Regions from separate parts of the Vibrio sp. 1580 genome, predicted to be linked through region 1. Evidence: riboswitches for the same ligand, from Rfam matches in the RefSeq annotation. Region 1 holds a riboswitch; the other holds the start of a gene.
What was found. Region 1 has a riboswitch for cyclic di-GMP ahead of R7093_RS13635 (TfoX/Sxy family DNA transformation protein). Riboswitches for the same ligand answer to the same signal wherever they lie in the genome.
Positions count from the first base shown of each region.

Region 2: it holds a riboswitch for cyclic di-GMP, as region 1 does, so the genes downstream of both, gbpA (N-acetylglucosamine-binding protein GbpA) here and R7093_RS13635 (TfoX/Sxy family DNA transformation protein) in region 1, are expected to answer to the same signal.

Region 1 covers NZ_JAWOVT010000007.1:232,725-237,488, reverse strand. The annotation lists gene glgA (glycogen synthase GlgA) at 1-181, shown strand, start outside; gene R7093_RS13650 (alpha/beta fold hydrolase) at 291-1,094, shown strand; gene R7093_RS13645 (DUF2007 domain-containing protein) at 1,126-1,446, opposite strand; gene R7093_RS13640 (TVP38/TMEM64 family protein) at 1,467-2,153, opposite strand; gene R7093_RS13635 (TfoX/Sxy family DNA transformation protein) at 2,268-2,858, opposite strand; cyclic di-GMP riboswitch class I at 2,975-3,064, opposite strand; gene purR (HTH-type transcriptional repressor PurR) at 3,352-4,356, opposite strand.
Region 2 covers NZ_JAWOVT010000003.1:289,822-294,585, forward strand. The annotation lists gene R7093_RS06570 (patatin family protein) at 1-408, shown strand, start outside; gene gbpA (N-acetylglucosamine-binding protein GbpA) at 462-1,925, opposite strand; cyclic di-GMP riboswitch class I at 2,024-2,124, opposite strand; gene R7093_RS06580 (fasciclin domain-containing protein) at 2,397-2,897, opposite strand; gene R7093_RS06585 (cryptochrome/deoxyribodipyrimidine photo-lyase family protein) at 2,978-4,459, opposite strand; gene R7093_RS06590 (DUF6482 family protein) at 4,568-4,764, shown strand, end outside.

The sequences.
Region 1 (4,764 bases):
GTTTGTTTTTTTCGAACCGACACCGCAGGCATTGTTGTTAACGATGCTAAGGGCACTGTTGCTCTACGCTCAAAACGAGCCTGAAGTGAATAAAGTACAGTTGCACGCGATGCAACAAGACTTTTGTTGGCAAAAGGCCGCAGAATCTTATTTGCAGCTTTACCACTCAGCGTTAGTTTGACTTAAAATTGTAACGAAAGGCACCGAATGAGGTGCCTTTATTATCTTGAGTAAGGGGAGTGTGGTAGGATGGCTTTTTACTCAATAGCACGATCTTTTTGATACTCAATATGACCCAGCCGCTACTTTTTCATAAAACCTATTTGCACCCTACTAGTAATGAGTGGGTTGTATTTGTGCACGGTGCTGGTGGTAGCTCTTCTATCTGGTTCAAGCAAATTAAAGCTTACAAGCAACACTTTAACTTATTGCTGATCGATTTAAGAGGTCATGGAAAGTCAAATCAGTTACTTAAAGAGCTCATAGCTAGCCGTTATACCTTTACGGAAGTTACCCAAGATATTTTGAAAGTATTGGACCATTTAAAGATCCAATCCGCTCATTTTGTCGGTATGTCGCTTGGTACTATTATTGTTCGAAACCTTGCTGAATTGTCATCAGAGCGCGTACGTTCGATGGTGCTCGGCGGTGCTGTCACAAGGCTTAACACTCGTTCTCAGATATTGGTGAAATTAGGTAATTTTTGTAAGCATATCCTACCGTACATGTGGCTCTACAAACTGTTCGCTTATATTGTTATGCCTCAAAGAAGCCAACGAGAATCTCGCCACCTTTTTATTCGCGAAGCCAAGAAGCTTTGCCAAAAAGAATTTAAACGTTGGTTTATTCTTGCCGCTGATGTAAATCCGTTAATGAAATATTTTAAAGATCGAGAGTTACCCATTCCGACTCTTTACTTAATGGGCGACAGGGATTACATGTTTATTAAACCTGTCAAAGAAATGGTTGCAGCACATAAGCTCAGCATTTTACGAGAAATCCCGAATTGTGGTCATGTATGCAATGTAGAGCGTCCAGAAGACTTCAATCAACACTCCATCGAGTTTATTAAACAGCAAGCTGTATGTGCTTAAAACTGAGTGCATCCACTGAATAGGAGAGCCGCTATAGCTCTCCTAGTTGATATCCACATTGCCAACATGCACCAAATTGCCCTTCGTTTATTTCATGACATTTTGGGCATTGCCAATCTTGATACTCATGCCTATCGGATTGTTTTCGATATGCTTTTACTATTTCTTCAGCTTTCATCTTTTGTGCAGTGTCAAAAAGCCACACATAAGGATCGGTATCATCACCAAACGGCAGTTCTCCTTTTAAGCCGAAAATACCTTCTCCACGAACTTCACAGTAAATTTGTTCCACTTTAAGCAGCTCACATACAATGTGTGCTTCTGCTGGGTTTTTAGCGATAAATATTTTCATCAAAATACCCACTTCACCAATTACGAGTTTTGCTGACTTGGTGTCGGCCTTACTTTATTCATAACCCATTTAGTGATGATTGGAAATAGTCCCAATAGCGCAAAAGACGCTAATACTGCGGGTGAAACAATGCCCGATAGGCTTTCAATTGTTGCTAATTGAGTACCTGCATTCAGATATACGGCTGTGCCTGGCAGCATACCTATTTGGCTAGTGAGATAAAATCTACCTACAGACATCGGCGTTAAGCCCATCAGTAAGTTGATTAGAAAGAAAGGGAATACAGGGATTAGACGCAAGGAAAATAGATAAAAAGCTCCGTCTTTTTCGACACCTTGATTAATTGCGTTGAGTTTATTTCCGAATTTGTTTTGTACCCAGTCACGCAATAAGTATCGGCTGCTCAAGAAGGCCAGTGTTGCCCCCATAGTGCTAGCGAAAGAAACCAGTAGCAAGCTTGTCCAAAAACCAAATAAGGCTGCACCAAGTAAGGTGACTACTGCCGCTCCTGGGATAGAAAAAGCGGTAATTGCAATGTAGGTAAAAAAGTAAATCGCAGCCGAGAATACAAAATTCTGATCGATGTATGTAGTTAGTGCTTCTTGTTGGGCTTTTGCATTCTCTAAGGTTAAATACTGGCCAAAGTTAATACCTAAAAAGACGATAGCCGCTAGTAGGATGAGACCTAAAATCAGTTTCTTATTCATAATTTTGATTCCAATTTGGGATATATGTAATAAGACAGTAGGAAAACCGAAAAAATTTCACAAAAAAACCGCAGATTAGACTGCGGTTTTACAAGATAGTTTTTAGGCCGACTTTTATTGGAGGCCGTTCATCAACTCATCTCGGCGAGCTTGAGGTACCACACTCCAATGAGTGCCGTTGATAGCACCTTCTAGTGCCCATAGCAACTCAATGTTGACGGTTGCAGAGTGCGTATCTCTTATCGCTTTATAGGCGTTAAGCGCACCTTCCTCTTCAAGCTTCTCTACGGATTCGATGCCGGCTTTTTTTAGCATGCGCTCGGTAGCCAGTCGTAAGTTAGGCAAATCTTTCAAACGGTTAGGCTTTGTACTTGCTTGCTGTTCTTTCTCAAGCTTTGCCTTTTTCAATGATTGATTCGCTACTTCGATTAAGCGTTCGCTTGATTCCCATAAATCGCTGGAAATAGCGTAGTACTTTGTAACGACTGGAAAGCCACGTTTTTTATAAACGTAAGGCTTTAGCCCTTGTTTCTCGAAGTCAGATGAAGTTTTTTGGTCTGCTCTGATATGAAGCTGATTGTTTACCACTAGTGCAAACATTGTTTCATCAGCGAATAGTCCGAAGCCACCAAACATTGAGCGCGACTTGATATTACCAAGTGCCTCAAACAGCTTCATAGAGTCTTTGAGTATCGGTTTATCCATGTTTTGTTATCTCGGTGTAATTAATATTACGCCACCAAAAGTCAGGTCCGAGAGAGTAGCAAACATGCGTAAAAACAATGTCATTACAGAGTAAAGTCATTGCTTACACACTTGCCATCGGTAACCCCGCTACCTTCCATATCGTAATATGGTTCAGGCCGGAGGCTTTGCGTCCCACTCTTTCGAATGGTTTGCCCTGTGCGTGACACAATGAGCATACTTCTTATATTGAATTAACATCACGGTTTAGCGTTAAAAGTGTGATTTCGGTTCAATAAAAATGATAGATTGAATGCTCTATTTTGCATATGGAAAGGTGCAAATTGGCCTTTGAAAAGGAGTTCTTAATATATATTACATTTATATAAAACAGGGAGTTAACGTTAGTCAATTGTTATTAGAGTGGTGTGAAGTATTAGAGAATGCTTAATTTTTCCAAAAAAATAAGCGCCCCTGTAGAGCGCTTATTTAACACGGTTAAATACAGTGAAATTTAGTTCATTTTTTTCACAGTATTTCGAATAACAAGCTCAGGTTGCATTTCGAAAATTCGTTTTTCGTGTTCTTTATCTTTGATACGCTCAAGTAGAATTTCGAATGCATTTTTACCAACACGACGTTTAGGTTGGTGGATAGTCGTTAGCGGTGGAGAGAAGTATTCCGCAAGCTCGATGTTGTCGTAGCCGATCACTGAAATATCTTCAGGAATTTTGATCCCGTTTTGTTGCAAGCGGCTCATTAGGCCTAGAGCCATTGTGTCGTTAAAACAGAATACCGCCGTCGGGCGCTTGTCCATTGCGGTAATTTTATCTGCAACTAATACGGCCGTATCACATTCAAAGTTACCTTCAAGGATCCAGTCTTCATTTACAGCTAGGTTTGCTTCGCTCATTGCGCGACGGAAACCTGCAATGCGCTCTTGGCAAGCAAGCTTTTCAAAATGACCGCTTAGACAAGCGATATCCGTATGACCATTGTCAATCAGATGTTTGGTTGCAATGTAGCCACCTTCTTCTGAGTTATCCATGATCTTGTCTGCTTGTGAGCTCTCTGGGCCCCAATCCATGACCACTTTAGGAATGTCCGCATGACGGTCAAGCATCTCTTTTAGTTCTTCGGTTAAGTCAGAACACATCACTAGGATGCCATCAACGCGCTTTTCAGCCAGCATACGAATGTAATCGCGTTGTTTTTCGTAAATCCCGCCTGTGTTACATAAAATCAGAGTATAGCCTTGGCGGTAACAGTAGCTCTCAACGCCATCAATCACTTCTGAGAAAAATAGGTTAGTTGATTGAGTTACTAACATGCCAATCGTACGAGTTGAGTTGCATTTTAGGCTGCGTGCAACGGCACTTGGCGCGTAATTTAGCTCGTCAACGGCTTTCATTACTTTTTCTTGCGTTGCTTCTGCAACGAAACGCGTTTTATTGATAACGTGCGAAACTGTCGTAGTGGAAACGCCGGCTAAGCGAGCAACGTCTTTTATCGTGGCCATAAATGGTGTCCTGTATCGAGCTACTGAAATATGTCGTATTGGATGTACCTGATGCTCTAATGGTTTCACACCTAGCAATATAAAATTGGCGCTAAGTGTCTCGGCAGCGGTTGATCCAAGTGCGACAAAAGGGTACGTAGCAGCATCGGTCGATGAATTTTATCTTTTTTCTATCTGATGAGAAATTGCCATCAACCTGTTAAGAAAACACAAAAACCGCTATATTTCAGCGGTTTACATATAAATCATATTTAATCGTTTGCGCTCACATTTTAGCCCTATGTGGACTGACTAGCAATGTTTTCAGCAAGAGATTTGTGTATTTGAAGTCACATTTTGACTGCTAAATAACCAAGCGTCTTTGCGCTAAGTTAAGGCAAACGAATATTATACCCAAGTTACTTACAA
Region 2 (4,764 bases), on a different contig from region 1:
TATACCGATGGTGGGGTCGCTGACTCTATACCAGTGCGTGAGGCTTATCGTCGAGGGGCTCGCGACATAACCGTAGTACTCTCTCACCCGCTGAATTATGCCAAAAAGCCAGTTAAGACCACATGGCTGATGAAGAAACTGTTTGCGGAGCACCCCAAAATGGCGGGTGCGATGTTAAGACGTGCAGATAACTATAATCAATCATTAGAGTTTATTCGTAACCCTCCACCAGGAACACATGTTAGGGTAATTGCCCCACCAGATAATTTTCATGTTCAGCGCTTATCAATGCGACAATCCGTTTTACTAGAAGGGTATGAAATGGGGCTGATTGAGGGGCGAGCGCATCTCACTAGTTTATCTGGTGTTCATGGTTTAGACCGGGAAAATTGTCATTTTTGCGTTTGATTATAAAAGAGCCTCATAGTGAGGCTCTTTTTACTTAACGTTCGAAGGGTGATTTAGTTGACTTTATCCCAAGCCATCTCCCAGTGTGAACCTATTCCAGGCTCGTAATGGTTTGCGCTTTCTTTCCACTGCATACAGTAACCAGAGTATGGGAAAGGTTTACATTGATAAATGCCCCCGTCGCTGGCAAGCACTTTTGTGCCCGCAGTGTAGCTAGATAGTCCTTCAGGGAAGACAAAATCGTACTCACCAGATGGTGGTGGAGTAACTGACTCTTCTTTTAAGTGAAAGTCGAGTGTTTGCTGATCCACCAAGTTGCCATCTTTGTCCTTAATACGTGTCACGAGCATATGGTGACCCGGCTCTGATTTACTTAAAGCGAGCGATATCGCCTCTACCGAGCCGTCTTTCATTTCGTTTGCCCAACTTGCAAGTGGTTCGCGATGGTGATTGTAAACGGTGAGTTCTGCATTTAAATCGCCTTCAGCAGTTAGTGTCAGATCCAACGTTGTCGGTGTTGACTCAATGATATACTCGTCTGCTAAGCCATCTACTGTGAGTGAGTATTCTGGGACAGGAGTTTCAATGTTATAACCGATCTCTACTCGCTCAAGGCCGCTATTTGCTTGCAGATACACCGGATTAGTACCATAAACAGGAGTGAATTTATCCTCTGCATACTGCCCGGCTTGCAGTTTTGCTTGTTCTTGGTTTAGCTTAGTCGCGAGTGCGTAAGACCAGTTTTTCGCTTGGCCCATTGCTGCATCGGTAATTTCTAGTTCAGTTCTATACGCCACGTTTTCACCTGCTTGATCAAATACGCGCGTATAAACCGAATCCCCAATATTTAAATCCATTGTAGGAATAATTTGACCGCCTTGCTTCCAATCTGGAATTACGGGACTGTCACCATCAAATTTCACATCGATCACGTTATAAAATGAGGCTGCAGTGTCGCCAACATCCCATACTGCCAGGATGACATGGTATCCCTCGCGAGTAGGCACATTACATTGATGGCTTACCTGTTTCGGGGGTTGAACCATATTGCCGTCGACGACACAGAAAGGAGTTAAATCAAAAGAGTCTCGTGATAGTGAAGCGTTTGGGTTCCAATCAGGCTTGGTGATGTAATATTTCCAGTCGCGCGTCACGTGGTTAGCGGTAAATGTCCATTCAAAAGTTTGTGTACCTGCTTGAATAGGGCGTTTTACCCAACGGTCGGCAGTTTGCTCATCAAGGGCAGCTGCTAAAGCGGTTTCGGCACTCGCTATTTTACCATCGCGAGGCCCTGTTTCGGGAAAGCCATCAGGGCCTTCAACGCTTTGCGGTTCATATTGAATCGCACCGCAGTTATTATTTTTTTCGTTAGTATCTGGCGTTGGATACTTACATAGTGCCGAGCGACTTGCAGCGACACCACCATTGGTTTCTGATACATAACCGTGAGCCGCAGTACCTGAGCTAATGCTTGCAAGTGCTAACGCGAGTACGGATTTGGTTGGAAATGATTTCATCACATGTCCTCTGTTATGGCTGACAAACTAGTGTCACACCCCGGCGCATGCTGAGCATAAAGCAACGCTACAGAAATTGGACTTCTGTAACACTGCGTCATGGTAACCCCGCTATCATGAGCATTCTTTTAGATTTTTAAATGCTGACAGACCGGAAGCTTTGCGTCCCACCCTTTCGAATGGTTTGCCGAAATGTGATTGAGCAGCCAAAATTTAGCTTAAGAATTTACATGTGGAAAAGTAAACGTCACTGACATGGAATCCTGTTCTCAAATTGAAAGATAACGATATCTTAACCTCGTCAATATTGTGCAGTGTCGTCTTGCAAGGTATTGATTTTAATTTTGTTTTTATCTTTTTTATAGTCATGGTGAATGTGTGGAGGTTTGTTGGGGATAAGTGGAGAGGAATCGTGCTAAGGGTGGAAGAAGTTCTGTCTAAAGGGCGGAGTGTACCGCCCTTTGAATGGTGTTATTTCGGCATGATGACAGTATCAATCACGTGAATGACACCGTTTTTAGCTTTCACATCGGTTGCAATGACATTTGCATCGTTAACCATGACTTTATCCCCCATGGTTTTAATCATCACATCTTGCCCCTGAACCGTAGTCGCTTTGTCTAGCTTAACAACATCGGCAGCCATCACTTTCCCCGGGACGACGTGATAAGTCAAAACAGATACTAACTTGTCTTTGTTTTCCGGCATTAAGAGCATGTCGACTGTGCCGTCTGGCAGTTTTGCAAAAGCGTCATCCGTTGGTGCAAAAACAGTAAATGGGCCTTCCCCTTTGAGAGTGTCAACCAAGCCCGCTGCTTTCACCGCAGCAACAAGCGTATTGAAAGAGCCGTCGTCAGCGGCAACGTCGACAATATCGGCTTTCATCATGCCATGCTCATGAGCCTTGACGGGAAGCATAAAAGATAATGTCGCCATCAGTGTCGCCGCGATAACTAAGATACGTTTGAACATAGTGTGTTCCTTACTAGTTGAGGGTACAGCGGGTTCCCTTGAGTGTGTTTGCATTTGTACGCATCGTGATTGAAAGATGATCATCGCGTCCTACTTTCTTTTGAGGGCCTAACATGTCGCGCAAGAATTCGTCTGCCTTCTTGTTTCACATCGGCTCGTTTCCGCCACGCCCATAAGCGCTCTCTTGCTGCCTTAGCTGTGTTGTCTGGTGCGATAATAGGTGCAAGGTAACGGCTATCTGGCTGCAACTGATACATGACAGCTTCCATCTGGGTCATTGTCCAGGGCTCGAATAAAAGAGGGGGAGGAACCATTTGTAACTCAGGCACCCACTTGTAGATGAACGTACCGTTAGGATCATGTTCTTGGGCTTGCTTGATCGGATTATAAATACGGATTGTGTTAGTCCCGGTTACTCCTGCTTGCATTTGGAATTGTGGGTAATGAATTCCAGGCTCAAAGTCGAGAAACAGTTGCGCTAAATGCGTTACACCTACTCGCCAATCCATGTTCATGTGGTGAGTAAGAAAGCTAACCAGCATGGCACGCATGCGAAAGTTAATGTAACCAGTGTGGTGCAAACAGCGCATGCAGGCATCAATCAAAGGTACGCCAGTATGCCCGGATTTCCATGCTGCTAACTTTTCTTCATCGAAAGTACTACTTTGTTTAATCAATGGTTCGTAAGCCCGATTAACGCAGTAAAACTCCATGTCGTATTCCGATTCGAATTTTTGGATGAAGTGACAGTGCCAATGAAGCCGTGAAGACAATGCAATTAAGCTGCGACGAAACCCAGCGACTTGCCAGTGTTTCAAAAGGTATTGATACACTTCACGCAAGGATATGTTACCCCAAGCGAGATATGGAGAAAGTCGAGTACAGGCTGTGCGTGAGGCTGTGGGACTAGAAATGCTTCGATAGTAATCACGACCTCGACGATGGAAAAAGTCCTCTAGTGTTTTCCAAGCGAGCCGGCTTCCTCCCGTTTGCATTCCTTTGCATTTTGATAGCCAGGATGATGGTGGCGAAAACGAACAGCCGAGAGCTTCTGCATCCAATGAATGCAATAAGTCGGTTTGGAGCTCAATAGGGCTTATTGAGGCTCTCATGACAGAGTCCCAATGTTTGTCCCAACCTTGCCGGTTTATTGCACCTCTGATTACAGCACCGTGTTCGAATTCAAACCAGTCGATGTTATGCTCATACAGCCAAGCGGCAACTTGTCGGTCTCGTTCAAAGGTGCAGTTGAGTCCTATTTCTTGGTGAGAAAAAACAGCGTTGATTTGATATTGCGCTTGAATTGATTGGAAACATGCTAAGGCATCGTCAAACAGCACCGTGATTCGATGCCCATACGCTTTGAGCGTTTCATCCATGTCTTGCAGTGATTGCCAAACAAATCGCCAGTGGCGCTCAGAATAGTGTGGGTTGTTCAATAGCAATGGTTCAACAATATACAAAAGCACAGTTGGGTGCTTTGTTGATAATGCTTGAGTTAGTGGTTGATGGTCAGTCAGCCTTAAATCTCGCTTTAACCACACGACATTGATTGTTTGCATCGGAATCCTCTTTGTTTCCGATGTTGTACGCAAGTAAACCGAAGAAATCTCATCCAATGATCGGTTTTATTCTACAAAACGTAGAGGTAACTTTCAGGGAGGTGACACATGGCAATACCATTGAGTAAGTTACAAAAATACTTCTATGTAGACAAATTGGTCATTCATTCGCTTGATCTCGCATTGTACCAGGCATCTGTCGTGATTGATGGAGAAGCGCAATTTATCACTGATGACAACGGTATCTTTTTGAGGGCTCATTCCCTGATCGAGATGCAAAAGAAGTGCAGGAATATCAAAGCAAA